Regions from separate parts of the Mesorhizobium sp. M0088 genome, predicted to be linked through region 1. Evidence: riboswitches for the same ligand, from Rfam matches in the RefSeq annotation. Region 1 holds a riboswitch; the other holds the start of a gene.
The links. A riboswitch is a leader RNA that binds a small molecule or an ion and turns the genes downstream of it on or off. The one in region 1 is predicted to bind thiamine pyrophosphate.
Positions count from the first base shown of each region.

Region 2: another riboswitch for thiamine pyrophosphate. It lies ahead of thiB (thiamine ABC transporter substrate binding subunit); the one in region 1 lies ahead of NKJ67_RS28975 (YkoF family thiamine/hydroxymethylpyrimidine-binding protein).

Region 1 covers NZ_JAMYUI010000029.1:71,465-78,683, forward strand. The annotation lists gene NKJ67_RS28960 (ABC transporter substrate-binding protein) at 1-909, opposite strand, end outside; gene NKJ67_RS28965 (ABC transporter ATP-binding protein) at 902-1,669, opposite strand; gene NKJ67_RS28970 (ABC transporter permease) at 1,666-2,418, opposite strand; gene NKJ67_RS28975 (YkoF family thiamine/hydroxymethylpyrimidine-binding protein) at 2,522-3,130, opposite strand; TPP riboswitch at 3,121-3,234, opposite strand; gene NKJ67_RS28980 (RodZ family helix-turn-helix domain-containing protein) at 3,430-3,750, shown strand; gene NKJ67_RS28985 (formyltransferase family protein) at 3,790-4,821, opposite strand; gene msrA (peptide-methionine (S)-S-oxide reductase MsrA) at 5,203-5,721, opposite strand; gene NKJ67_RS28995 (glycosyltransferase family 39 protein) at 5,854-7,219, opposite strand, start outside.
Region 2 covers NZ_JAMYUI010000004.1:246,332-253,550, forward strand. The annotation lists gene NKJ67_RS07035 (ABC-F family ATP-binding cassette domain-containing protein) at 1-1,463, opposite strand, end outside; gene NKJ67_RS07040 (thiamine diphosphokinase) at 1,465-2,109, opposite strand; TPP riboswitch at 2,197-2,311, shown strand; gene thiB (thiamine ABC transporter substrate binding subunit) at 2,355-3,353, shown strand; gene thiP (thiamine/thiamine pyrophosphate ABC transporter permease) at 3,605-5,230, shown strand; gene thiQ (thiamine ABC transporter ATP-binding protein) at 5,223-6,005, shown strand; gene NKJ67_RS07060 (M48 family metalloprotease) at 6,263-7,219, shown strand, end outside.

The DNA.
Region 1 (7,219 bases):
TCCCATCTTGGCCGGATCCATCGTCCCGATGGCACCGCTTTGGCTGCGCAGATAATGGCCGTCGATCAGCGCCTTCAGTGAGGCGTGGATCAGCGCCGGATTGGTCAACGCATCCTTGTTGGCCGCGATCAGCAGGGCTGCCGCATCTTCGGGGTGATCGACCGCGAACTGGTAGCCGCGCCGCGTCGCCTGGACAAAGGCGGCCGCAGGCTTGGGGTTTGCCTGGAGATAGGCTTCGCTCGAAGAGATCAGTGTCGTGTGCTCGTCAGGCACGCCGTAATCGGCATAGACGAAGCTGCGTTGTTTGACGCCCTTGAGCTCGGCGTCGACACCCTCCCAGGTCGAGACTTCGAGCGTGAAATCGACCGAACCATTGGCCAGCGCCTCATAGGCTGAGGTGCCGAGCGTCACCGTCTCGAAATTGCCCTTGCCGCCATCATGGCGGATGATGGTCGATATCAGGGCGTTTTCCCAGGCGCTGCCGAAGCCGCCATAGGTCAGGCCGTCGAGGTTTCTCGGGCTTACGATCTCGCTGCGGGCCGCATTGAAGACCACGCGGCCGGTTTCCGATTGCACCACCGCATAGACGCCCTTCAGGTCCGCTCCGGCGGTTCTCTGGGTGAACAGGCTGATGGTGCCGTTGATGCCGAAATCGGCGACGCGATTTGCAACCAGCGTGCCCGCACCGGTATCGCTGTAAGGCAGGATGTCGACCTCGAGCCCGGCCTCGCGATAGAAGCCCTTGTCGCGGGCGACGAACAGTCCGATGTGGTTGGTGTTGACAGTCCAGTCGAGGGCAACGGTGACCTTTTGTGCCGATTGTGCTTGGGCTCGCCCCGATCCGGCAACGAGCGGAAGGCCTGTGGCAAGGGTCAGCAACAAGGCCTGCCGGCGCGTCAAGTCAGTCATGATCGTGTCCTTTGGATGGGGTGGCGTTGAGGATGATGTCGAGAATCTCGGCCTCGAGCGTACTTGCCTGGCGCGCGGCATCGCCGCCAAGGCTGCGCGGGCGCGGCAGCGGCACCTTGATTTCACGCACGATGCGGGCCGGGCGCGCCGACAGCAGATAGATGCGGTCGGACAGGAACACGGCTTCGCGCACGTCATGGGTGATCAGGAGCGCCGTCCAGCGATGATGCCGCCACATCTGTTCCAGCCAGCGCTGCATGGCCGTGCGGGTCAGCGCGTCGAGCGCGCCGAACGGCTCGTCGAGCAAAAGCATGTCGCGTTGCTGCACCACCGTGCGCAGCAAGGCCGCGCGCTGGCGCATACCGCCGGACAGTTGCGCTGGAAAATGCCGCTCGAAGCCGGCAAGCCCGAATTCGGCAAACAACGGCGCAACGCGCGCCCGCGCCGCCTGTCTCCTCATGCCTTGCACTTCGAGCCCGAGCGTTGCGTTGTCGAGGATGCGCCGCCACGGCATCAGCGCGTCACGCTGCGGCATGAAAGCGAAATGCCTGCCGTGGTCGTCGAGCGGCGCGCCGTCGAACAACATCTCGCCCTCGCCATGCTCGGCGCCGGTCAGAAGCTGGAAGAGTGTCGATTTGCCGGCGCCCGAGGGTCCAAGGATCGAGACGAATTCACCAGCGCCGACGCTAAGCGAAATATCGGCCAGCACGTCGAGCCCACCGAACGCCTTGCGCACATACCGCAGTTCGAGCCGGCTCATCGCCAGGGCCCCTTCCCGACGGTTTCCTTGCCGGCCCGCTCCCAGGGCATCGCAAGGCGCTGCAGCAGTACAGTCAACCCGAACAGGACAAGGGTCAGGGCAGCGCTCACTCCGACGGCGGCAAGAACCAGGTCAGGACGGAAATTGTTCTTGGCGTTGAGCATGTAGATGCCCAGCCCCTTCGCGGCCCCCGCATATTCGGCGAAGATCGCGCCGACCACGGCGTAGGTGATGGAGATCCTCAAACCAGCGAAGAAATAGGGCAGCGCCGAAGGCAGCCGTGCCAGCACGAAGATGCGCCAGCGCCCTGCCCCCATGGCGCGCAGCATTTGCCCGATCTCGGCCTCGGTCGACTCATAACCCTCGACCAATGCAACCAGCATCGGAAAGAAGGTAACCAGCGCCACCAGCATGATCTTGGGCGCCAGCCCGAAGCCGAACCAGAGCACCACCAGCGGCGCGATCGCCACCAGCGGCAAGGTCTGGCTGACGATTAAGACAGGAAACAGCGCACGCCGCAGCGGCTGGAAGAAGTCGACCAGCATCGACAGCACGAAGGCAGCGCTGAGCGAACAGGCAAAGCCGAGCAGCGTGGCGCCGATGGTCGGAATGGCGTTGTCGGCCAGCGCCTGGCGATTGAGCAGCGCTTGTTCGAAAACGCGCGACGGCGCCGGCAGTGTCGTCGGCCTGATGCCGGAATAGGTGGCATAAAGCTCCCACGCCAGCAAGAGCAAACCGACCGAGATCATGGCCGGTATTGCCTTGACAAGAAGGCTCGCGATCGGGCGCGAAGCGACTGATGATGTGGCCACGGGAGACAACCTTTGACGGCAGCGCGAAAGCGCGGCTGGTTCAGACAGCCGACGGGCTGTTGGCCGAGACCGTGACGTCGAGGGTTACGTGGCCGGCGCCTGGTCCGAAGCGGCAGAAGGCCTCGTCCAGCGCCGAAAAGATCGCACCGGCATCACCGCGCAGTTTCGTGCAGAAATGCTTGGAACGCTCATAGACGCCGGACTGCTTGAGAAAATCGATGCAGCCGTAGATCTCGTCCATGTGGTCGTCGGTGCCCATCACATAGAGCGAGAACTGCGCCGCCGCCGGCTGGCCGGTGGCAGCAGCATTGCGCACCGCCGCGATGGCCGCATCCTTGCGCGGGCCGAGTGGCCCGACAGGCCCGCCAAGTGCATCGGAGCGGCAGATCGGGTCATCCGGCTCGCCAGGGCACCCGCGCGAGATGGCGGCCGACAACACGCAATGTTTGCCGCTGCGTGCCGCCGCCACGAAGAGGTCGCGCATGGCGGGAAACAGCACTTCGGGCGGCCCGACCAGCAAGGTCGAGATGTCGTCGGTCTCGATCCTGAGCTTGTCGCGCCAGGGATCGAGCGCACCGAGCGCGCCAAGAATGACACCGACGAATTCGTCGGTCATGGGGTATAGGGAAATCTGTGCGCCTGAAAACATCGCCCGCCTCGCTCCGCTGGTATTACCCAGATCAGCTTCTAGGGTCTGTGGGCTTGCCGCCCCCGTCTCAGCCCCGACCGTACGGAGCACCCCTGTGGATGTGCGCCTTAAAGCATCATTCGAGTTCAAGGGAAAGCCGTTTTTTCAGAGCACTGCGCCAAAAGCATTGCGCCAGTCACGGTGCGCCTGAGCGGAATTTTGTCGGGAACCTTCGCCGCCGCGACCGGTTGTCCCCACAGTCGCAACGCGATCACTTTCGTAGAAAACAAGCGACGACTTCACAGAAATGGAGACAAACCATGTTCATGAAAATCCTCGCAGCTTCGGTTCTCACCATTGGTCTGGCCACGTCAGCCATGGCGCAAAGCGCCGGCAGCAACAACGCAAATGGAAGCGGCAGCGGCAAATCGGTGACGGTTGAGCCGAACACGCCGGCTTCACCGAATACGGTCGAGCCGGACACTGTCGACCCGGGCACGACCAACAGCACGACTGGCACGGTAGGGGACATGAATTCGAACGCGGATCAGAATTGCCCGACCAACCCGCAAGGCGCGCAGACGGACGCCGATGGTAACGCGACGGCGCCAACGGTAAACGATAATAATTGTGGCAAGTAACCGCACACGGACGAAGCCGCTGGGCATCGCCCAGCGGCTTCATCCGTTTCTCTGGTCCGCAGCACTCGTTTTGCCGAACAGCCGGATTTGTGGAGCGGGTTTTCCGGCGGGCGGGCGCAAAAACAGGTGTTTTGAATTGAGCAGCCGTTTGAGCACTCTACCGTAGGTAAAATACAGGACCCGACCGTTGGCGAGATCGAATTCCACTGTTCCCCACCGCCTGACCGGAGCCTTTCCTGTGCAAGGCCCCAGCCTTCTGATCTGGAATCCCAGTCTGACTTTGCGCGTTCCGATTTCAAGATAGATGCCTGGCAGAAGGCCGAGCACATGCCATAGCCGTACAACATGCTCGACCGACATGGCCGGCGAGATTATCAGGTGGCTGGGCTGAAGCCGTGCCCAGACGAAGTCGCCTTTCGGCTGCGGCATTCCTGACAACAGCCCCCGGCAGTAGGCCGGCACCGCCTCGCTCACCAGAATCCGCATAGCGGTTGCCGTGCTGTCGGCCAAGGCTTCTCTCGAGGTCCAGTCAGCTTCGGAAAACGGCACCTGCCCGAGAATGTCACCCTCGTCAAAACCGGCGGACATCTTGTGGAGCGTGACGCCGCCATGAGCCGCACACCGGCCGTCCACGGCCAAGCGCTGGGTCGGATGTGGCCCTCGATAGTCGGGGAGCAGCGCCGGGTGGAGGTTGACCCCGCCTTTGGAAAAATGGCCAAGAACCTCTTGAGGGATCAAGACAGGCAAAGTGTAGCAGACCAGCACATCGGCGCGGAGGTCAGACAATTGGCGACCAAGCGCATTCCAATCGTAAGGGCGGCCAAATTCGATCAACTTGACAGGCGTGTTACCGACAAACCGCCTGAGCAGTAGCTTGCGTTGAAGCCTTCGTCGGAAATTGCCGATGCTGAAACCGGTGGGACGACGCCGGAACCCGGGCACGATGATCGCGCCAATTGCATTTCCAGCCTCTAGCCAGCCGGCGAGCAGAGGCCCCGTATGGTTAGAGATATCGAGGACAAAAACGGCTGTGATCGGCTCCGAGTGATCGGTCGATTCGATCGGCCTCATCTTCGGCGGCTCAAACGGGCCGACAGATCAGGGCGAGCTTGTCAGGTCGGCTGAGTGGAAGGCGATGCCAAGGCAGTGACAACCGAAAGACGCTCGCGTTTTACAAACACTGGCTTTTCGCAGATTTTCTTCACGGCCCGTCTCCCGAAATCAGCTCTTCCTGCGCAATTGGACTGCGATACGGCAGGCTGTCAACCACCTGACCGTGTTTGCCTACCGCATCCGCATTCGCCGTTGACGAAGGCGTTCGAAGAGCGCTCGGATATTGTGAAAGCTCAATGGCCGGCGCGACACGGTGCGCTGACTGAAAGGGGTTTGGATGCGATGACCTGCTCGACGACACCGTCGAGCAGCAATGCAGGGCAAATCGCAGTTGCGAATCTACGAAACCGCCGTCTCGCGAACCGGCAGCTTCCAGCCTGGCCTGACGAAGTGGCAGGTGTATCCGTTGGGATATTTCTCCAGATAGTCCTGATGCTCGGGCTCGGCTTCCCAGAACGGACCAACGGGTGCGACTTCGGTGATGACCTTGCCCGGCCACAGGCCCGAGGCATCGACATCGGCGATGGTGTCCTCGGCGACGCGCTTCTGTTCGTCGCTGGTGTAATAGATCGCCGAGCGATAACTCGTCCCGACATCGTTGCCCTGGCGGTTGCGGGTCGTCGGATCGTGGATCTGGAAAAAGCGCTCCAGCAGCGTGCGATAGCTTATGATGGCCGGATCGAAATTGATCTCGATGGCTTCGGCGTGGGTGCCGTGGTTGCGGTAGGTGGCGTTGGGCACGTCGCCGCCGCTGTAGCCGACACGGGTGGAGATGACGCCGGGATAGCGCCGTATCAAATCCTGCATGCCCCAGAAACAGCCGCCGGCAAGGACTGCACGTTCGGTCGAAGTCGCCATGTCACGTCTCCTCAAAAGCAATTCCAGGAAAAGTGTGTAGCGGTTTTCCGTCTGGAATTGCGTGAAAGCAAGTGGTCTCGCCATAAATGGGCATTGTCACCTGCTTCGTCCAGCGGACGCGGTGGATCTACCTCAATTGCTCGGTTGGGCGAGGCTGTCGATCAAACCCGGTAGCTTCATGCCAGGCGGAATGGCGGCAAAGCTGATCGCCACCGGTGGTGCCCTGAGCGACCAGTCGAAAAGAACGGTCTTGACCGGGATGTTTCCCAGCCACGCCAGCAGCCGAGGTGGCACGCCGCTCCCGGGCCAGACCAGGAGCATGCCGTGATCGCGCAGCCGCTGGCTGGTGATCCAGGGGGCGAGCCGCATGTCGAGGTCGGTGAAGATCGACGGCTTGTCATAGGCGTTGAGGCCCGCCAGCAACGCGATGCGGGTATCGCCGCCGACGATGTCGAGCCGACCGGGCACCGCCGCGTGCCAGACCGCCTCGGCTTCGTCCGAAATCTGCCGCGCTGGCCAGCAGACGGCATCCATGCGCCCGCGCAAATTGCAACTCGTCCAGCGGATGCCCGCATAGGCACCGGACATGCCGAGGATGCAGGCGAACGCGCAGATCGCCAGCCGTCGCAGTTCGACGGCGCCAAGCCGATGACCCAGCAAGGCGATCGCCACAACGCCGACCAGATTGTACATCGGCGCGCCCCACGCCTCGCCGGCGCCGGTAAACAGCGAGGCCACCATGACAAGCACCGCCGGACCAAGCCCCATCCACACGAGATAGGCCAGCGCGCCGCGCTCAATGGGCTGTTCCGGCGCGGGCGAACGCCGCAACAGCCCCGATATCGACAGCACCAGCAATAAGCCGCAGAGCCCCGCCATTTGGACACCGATATAGTAAAGGCGGGCGCGGTGGACCAACACCCATTCATCGCGGCCGGCGACATAGGTCAGCGGCAGGAAATCGATGCGGTAGAGCTGGATGGCCAGTGGCGCGGCGACGGCGAGGAAAACCGCGAGCCCAAGCCAGGGCCAGGGCGTGGCGAGCCGATTGCGTGCCCGCGTGTCCGACAACAGCCAGATCGCCCCGAAGAGCAACAGCAGCCCGGTGGAAAACTTGGCATAGAGCCCGACGCCCGACACCAGTCCGAGCGCCAGCCACCAGCCCGGCCCACCGCCACGGCCCGCACGCCACAGCAGCCAGCAGATTGCGGCCCAGAAGGGCATCTGCGCGTAATCATGATTGAACTGCGGTGTCGGCCAGCCGAAGAAATACAATGACGGCATCAAAAGCACGGCGGCCAGCGCGCGGGTTCTCCCGAGCATGTCGCGGGCCAGCAGGTAGACGAAGACGAAGGTCGCCGAGACGACAAGCTGGGCGAGCAGATATTGCGGCCAGCGGAACGATCCGGTCAGAAGATGGCTGATCTCGAGCAGCCAGCCGGGGAGCTGCGGATGCTTATAGGTCAAAAGCACCCATTCGCGGCCCCACATGAAGCTC
Region 2 (7,219 bases), on a different contig from region 1:
GAGTAGCCGCCGGCATATTCGATCCAGCGGCCGTCACCATCCGGTGCGATCAGGCTGGTCACGGTGCGGTCGAGGAAATCGCGGTCGTGGCTGACCAGGATGACGGTGCCGGCAAAGCCAGCGACCAGTTCCTGCAGCAGTTCCAGCGTCTCCATATCGAGATCGTTGGTCGGCTCGTCGAGCACCAGAAGGTTTGCCGGCCGCGCCAGCACGCGCGCCAGCAAGAGCCGTGCCCGCTCGCCGCCGGACAATTCGCGCACCGGGGTGCGTGCCTGCTCCGGCTTGAACAGGAAATCCTTCATGTAGGAGACGACGTGGCGCTGCTCGCCATTGATGACGAGGTTCTCGCCGCGCCCGTCGGTGAGATATTGCGCCAGCGTCTCCTGCGGGTCGACCGCCTCGCGCTTCTGGTCGAGCGTGGCGATCTCCAGATTGGTGCCGAGCCGCACCGAACCGGCGTCCGGCTTCATCTCGCCGGTCAGCATCTTCAAGAGCGTCGTCTTGCCGGCGCCGTTCGGCCCGACCAGGCCGACGCGATCGCCGCGCTGGATGCGGGTCGAAAACCCCTTGACCACGGTGAGATCGCCAAAGCTCTTCTCGATGTTCTTCGCCTCGATCACCAGCTTGCCGGACTCGGCGGCGTCGCTCGCCACCATGGTCGCCGACCCTTCGGCACCGCGATGGCCGCGAAAACGCTGGCGCATGGTCTGCAACTCGCCGAGCCGGCGCATGTTTCGCTTGCGCCTCGCCGTCACGCCGTAGCGCAGCCAATGCTCTTCGCGAACGATCTGGCGGCCGAGTTTATGCTGCTCGCGCTCTTCTTCCTCCAGGACCAGGTCGCGCCATTCCTCGAAATGGCCAAAGCCCTTGTCCAGCCTGCGGGTCTGGCCGCGATCGAGCCAGATGGTGGCGCGCGACACACGTTCGAGAAAGCGGCGGTCGTGCGAGATGACGATCAGTGCCGAGGAGGTGCGGATGAGTTCTTCTTCCAGCCATTCGATGACCGAGAGGTCGAGATGGTTGGTCGGCTCATCGAGCAGCAGGATGTCTGGCTCCGGCGCCATGACGCGGGCAAGGGCAGCACGCCTCGCCTCGCCGCCCGACAGATCGTTGGGACGTTCCTCACCCGACAGTCCGAGATGCTCCATCAGATAGCTGGCGCGGTAGGGATCGTCGGCAGGGCCAAGCCCGGCCTCGACATAGGCGCGGACAGTGGCAAAGCCCTCCATGTCGGGCATCTGCGGCAAATAGCGGACAGTTGCCGAAGGCTGGCGGAACACCTCGCCGTCCTGCGGCTCGATCAGGCCAGCGGCGATCTTCAGCAGGGTCGACTTGCCCGACCCGTTGCGGCCGACCAGTGCGATCTTGTCGCCGGCCGAAGCCGTCAAGGCGGCGCCGTCGAGCAGCGGCGTGCCGCCGAAGGTCAGTTTTATCCCGTCGAGGTTGAGAAGAGGCGGGGCCATGTCAGCTTTCAGGTAAGGGATAGGGATGAGCGAGCAGCATCGCGCGGCCATGGCCGAGCGCGATTTCGAGGCGGCCCTTGATCTCGTTGGAAATGGTCAGCGACGAACCGAAGGCCACCTTGACGTGGTTCAGCGGCCATTTGGCGCCGGTGACGGTCAGGCCGGCGAGTTCGGAAAAGCCGAGCACCGAAAATAGTGTGCCATCGGCATAGTCGAAGCCGGCCATTCCACGCAGCAGGGGAATGCCTTCCTGGGCGCCGCTGGTCAGGAGCACATCGGTCCCTGCTTCGGCCAGGCGCAAGGCAAGCGCCAGATGCAGGAAAGCGTGGTCGGCGCGCTTGCCGCCGAAAGCACCGGCGAGCACCAGCCGGGTCGCGCCGCGCTCGAGTGCTGCGGCGATGGCAAGTTCGCCATCGGTCTGGTCCTTTTCCGCCGGGAAGGTCCGGCGCGGCACGGAAGCGAGATCGTCCGGCAGGTTCGCCGGCACGGAATCGAAATCACCCACCCACAGCTCCGGCACGAGGCCCAGCAACTGCGCATGGCCTATGCCGGCGTCGGCGGCGATGACGCGGGAGCCTTCGGCCTGGCGGTCGAGCCGTGGCGTGCGGATGAGATCGCCGCCAAGCAGGATGGTGAATGTGCTCATATCGTGTGGCCCTTACCAGCCCGGCACGGGAAACGGAAGGCGGCAAACTCCCACTTGCGTGGCGGATCGGCCCGGCCTATGTGTCGAAACGCTCTAACGGGGTGCCGGACGCGATCTTCGCGGACCGGCTGAGAGGCAGTCTCGCCAACCCGCTGAACCTGATCCGGTTTGTACCGGCGGAGGGATTAGACGTTTCGGACAGTCCGACGCCTCAATTCCTTTCAATTCGAACGAAGGAGGCGCCGATGCGCACGCTTTTATACGCTCTTGTTTCAGCAACGGTCGTGGCCTTGTCCGGACCGGCCTTGGCCAAGGACAAGCTCACCGTCTACACCTATGAGAGCTTTACCGCCGACTGGGGCCCGGGTCCCGTGGTGAAGAAGGAGTTCGAGGCCGGATGCGGCTGCGATGTCGAGTTCGTCTCGGTCGCCGACGGCGTCGCGCTGCTCAACCGCGTCAGATTGGAAGGCGCATCGACCAAGGCCGATATCGTGCTTGGCCTCGACACCAATCTCACCGCCGATGCCAAGGCGTCAGGCTTGTTCGCGCCGCATGGCGGCGTAACTGATGTCAACGTGCCGGGTGGCTGGAGCGACGATACTTTTGTCCCCTTTGATTACGGCTATTTCGCTGTCGTTTACGACACCGAGAAGCTGAAGAACCCGCCGAAAAGCCTGAAAGAGCTGGTCGAAGGCAGTGCCGACGACAAGATCGTCATCCAGGATCCACGCACCTCGACGCCGGGCCTCGGCCTGCTTCTGTGGGTCAAGTCGGTTTATGGCGACAAGGCGCCGGAGGCCTGGGCCAAGCTCAAGCCGAAGGTGCTGACCGTGACGCCGGGCTGGAGCGAGGCCTATGGGCTGTTCACCAAGGGCGAGGCGCCGATGGTGCTGTCCTACACGACGTCGCCAGCCTATCACATGATCGCCGAGAACACCGGGCGCTACCAGGCGGCCTCCTTCGAGGAGGGCGAGTATCTGCAGATCGAGGTGGCGGGTATCACCACGACGGGAGCCAAGAATCCGCTGGCGGCCAAGTTTATGGCCTTCATGACCGGGCCTAAATTCCAGGATGCCATTCCCGAGACCAACTGGATGTTCCCGGCCGGCAAGACCGACAAGCCGCTCAATCCGGCCTTTGATAAACTGGTCAAGCCGACCAAGACCTTGCTGTTCAGCCCGCAAGAGGTCGCTGCCAATCGCAAGGCCTGGGTCGATGAATGGCTTGCGGTGATGAGCAAGTAGGGCGCGAGCCGCGTCGCATGTTTGCGCCAAGCCGCCCCCCTCTGGCCTGCCGGCCATCTCCCCCTCAGGGGGGGATATCGGCAGCTTTATCGCCTCTCTTAGTCCTGCCACTCTTGAGAATAGCGAAGGCGGCTGAGTGCGCAATCTCCCCCCTTGAGGGGGAGATGTCCGGTAGGACAGAGGGGGGTGGGCTCGGCCTTCGCCAGATATTCCCCTCGATCAATACCCGTCGCAGGGTTGGATAGCGCGAGATGCGTACGCGCCATCCAGCCGATCCCCGCGTCAGCGCCGGCATTGTCGCGCTTGCCGCGATCGCGCTGCTGATCGGCGGCGCGTTTGCCGGCCTGCTTTTCGAGGGCGCCCATGATTTCTCGGGCGCCTGGGCAGCCTTCGATCCCTATCTGCTTCGCGTCATTCGCTTCACGCTCTGGCAAGCGGCGCTCTCGACGCTGCTTTCGGCCATCCCGGCGCTGTTCGTGGCGCGGGCTCTGTCGCGACATCCACGTTTCTTCGGCCGCGCCTTCATCCTGCAGATCTTCGCCGTGCCGTTGGCGCTGCCGGCTATTGTCGCAGCGCTCGGCATTCTGGCGCTTTATGGCCGTGCCGGCTATTTCGCCGGCGTGCTTGCCCTGATCGGCGGCGGAAGCTGGCCGGGTATCTATGGCCTGTCCGGCATCCTCGTCGCCCATGTCTTCTTCAACCTGCCGCTGGCGACGCGGCTGTTCCTCGAGGCGCTGCAGACCATACCGGCCGACCAATGGCGGTTGGCGAGCCAACTCGGCATGGCGGCGCGGCCGGCGTTCCGGCTGATCGAATGGCCAACGCTGCGCGCCGCACTGCCCGGCGTCGCCGGGCTTGTGTTCATGCTCTGCATCACATCCTTCACGATCGTGCTGACGCTCGGCGGCGGGCCGGCCGCGACGACGCTGGAGGTCGGCATCTACCAGGCGCTGCGCTTTGATTTCGATCCCGCGCGGGCCGTTACACTGACGCTGTTGCAGATTGCCCTGACCTTTATCGTTGTGCTGGCCCTGACGCGCCTGGGCGCCAATGTGGTCGGCGACACCAATTTGCCGGTCGCGCAACGTCGGTATCTCTCAGTCCATCGGAGCGAGACCTGGTTGAACGCGCTACTCATCATCCTGGCGCTGCTGTTCGTCGTTGGGCCGATGGCGGCAACCGTGATGGCCGGGTTGGGTGCGGATCTCGGCCGGTTGGCCGGTGAGGCCACTGTCCGGCAGGCAACGCTGACCAGCGTGGTGCTGGCCTTCCTGTCGGCACTGCTCTCGGTGATGCTGTCGCTGGCGCTGACCATGGCGCGGCGGGCACTGGCGCTGAACCGCCGTGCCGGCGCAAAGACACTGCTCGAACACGCTGCCGATACAGGCGCCGGCTTTGTCCTTGTCGTGCCGCCGATCGTCGTCGGCGCCGGCTGGTTCCTGTTGCTGCGCCATGCCGGCGATGTCTTTGCCATCGCCCCGGTCATGGTCGTCACCGTCAACGCGGTGATGGCGATGCCATTCGCCCTGCGCGCCGTGCGTCCCGCCTATGATGCGGCGAGCGAGCGTCACGAACGGCTCTGCGCACAGCTCGGCATTGCGGGCTGGAACCGGCTGATGCTGGTCGACTGGCCGTCGCTGCGGCGCCCGCTCGCCACGGCCTTCGCTTTCGCCATGGCGCTGTCGCTGGGCGATCTCGGTGTCATTGCCCTGTTCGGCAGTGATTCCGTGCAGACATTGCCCTACCTTCTTCTGGCACGGATGGGCAGCTACCGCACCGAGGATGCCGCCGGCCTGGCACTGCTGCTCGGCCTCGTCTGTCTCGCGTTGATCGTGGCGGCGCACTGGCTGGGAAGGGAGAAGGTCCGCGATGCGTGAGAGGGCGGCCAGCAGGGTCGAGAAGGGCGCGCCGGTGCGGCTGGACAAGGTGTCGTTCAGTTATGGTGAGGTGCCACTTGTCTTCGACGTCGAGTTCGCCACGGCGAAGATCACCGCCATCATGGGTCCGAGCGGTTCGGGCAAGTCGACGCTGCTCAATCTGGTCGCCGGCTTCGAGACCCCACAATCGGGCCGCGTGCTGATCGGCGGGGCCGATGTCAGCGCCGAGCCGGCCTCGACGCGGCCGGTGTCGATGGTGTTCCAGGAGAACAATCTCTTCGCGCATCTTTCCGTCGAGCAGAATGTCGGGCTCGGCCGCTCGCCCTCCCTGGGACTGACCGAGGCGGACCGCGCCGCGGTCGCCGAGGCGCTTGCGCGCACCGGTCTCGCGGGCAAGGAGAAACGCCTGCCGCGCGAGCTCTCCGGGGGCGAACGCCAGCGCGTCGCACTGGCCCGCGTGCTGGTGCGCGACCGACCGGTGTTGCTGCTCGACGAGCCCTTCGCTTCGCTCGGACCCGCTTTGCGCGACGAGATGCTGGATCTGGTTGCTGCCGTTCATGCCGAACGCGCCATGACGGTGCTATTTGTCACCCACCAGCCCGAGGATGCACGCCGCATCGGCGAGCACATGGTGTTTGTCGACAATGGGTTGGTGGCCGCAACCGGCAAGGCTGATGATTTCTTTACCGGGGCTGGTCCGGAGGCGTTCCGGCGCTATATCGGCGCGGGTGCTGGATATTCCACATCACGCGATGTTGCCCGGAAGCGGACATAATTTACGGTCAAACCGGCTCCAGGCGATGTGGCGTTTGCTTGCCATGACCGGGGGAGTGTGGCTAGGTCGCCCTACCGGTCCGGCACAGGCCGTGATTTGCCTGCAGTATCCGCCGCCCGCCCTAAGGGACGGGCAACGGATGCTGCAGCAGTTTGAGATAGCGCATGACACGTTCCGAAGATCGCCCCCGATTTTCGTGGTCATGCGCCGGGACCCGAAAGGAAGCCGTTCTGGCGATCGGCGCTAACACATTGGGAATGAAACCGCTGGCGCGTTTTCTCGCGCTGGCCGGTTTTGCCGTGGCGTTGGCAAGCTGCCAGATGTTCACGCCGCCGGAAGTTCAGGAATCCGGATTCCAGCCTTCCGACAAGCCGATCACGGTGGACAATGTCGGCGCCAACAACAAGCTCGCCGAATTGGCCAAGGCGCAGCACCCGCGCATCCTGGCGACTTACGGCGGTGAATATTCCGACCCCAAGCTCGAGCGAATGGTCGCCAAGGTGGTCGGTAGTTTGACGGTGGTGTCCGCCAACCCGACACAGACCTATCGCATCACCATTCTAAATTCGCCCAACGTCAACGCATTCGCGCTGCCGGGCGGTTATCTCTACATCACCCGCGGCCTCCTGGCGCTGGCCAATGATTCGGCCGAGCTTGCCGCTGTAATCGCGCATGAGATGGGCCACGTCACCGCCAATCACGGCCTGCAGCGCCAACAGCTCGAGGCAGAGGAAGGCCTGGCGACCAAGGTGGTTTCCGATGTGCTCGGCGACAGCCCGACCGCCAAGGCGGCGTTGATCCGCGGCAAGCTGAGGCTGGCGCAATTTTCGCGCAACCAGGAGCTGGAAGCCGACGCCATCGGCATCAAGTCGATCGGCGAGGCCGGCTACGATCCTTTCGCCGCAGGCCGCTTCCTTCAATCGATGTCGGCCTATACCGATTTCCGCTCGATCAGCGGCGCCACCGACGCCAGCCTGGACTTCCTGGCCACGCACCCCAACACGCCGCAGCGCATCGATCTGGCGCAGCGCCATGCCCGCCAGTTCGGCGCGCCGGGCGTCGGCACGCGCGACCGCGATTCCTTCCTCGCCGGCATAGACGGCCTGCTCTATGGCGACACGCCCGAGGAAGGCTATGTGCGCGGCGAAACCTTCCTGCACCCGGGCCTTGGCGTGTCGTTCACGGTGCCGGACGGCTTCATCATCGACAATTCG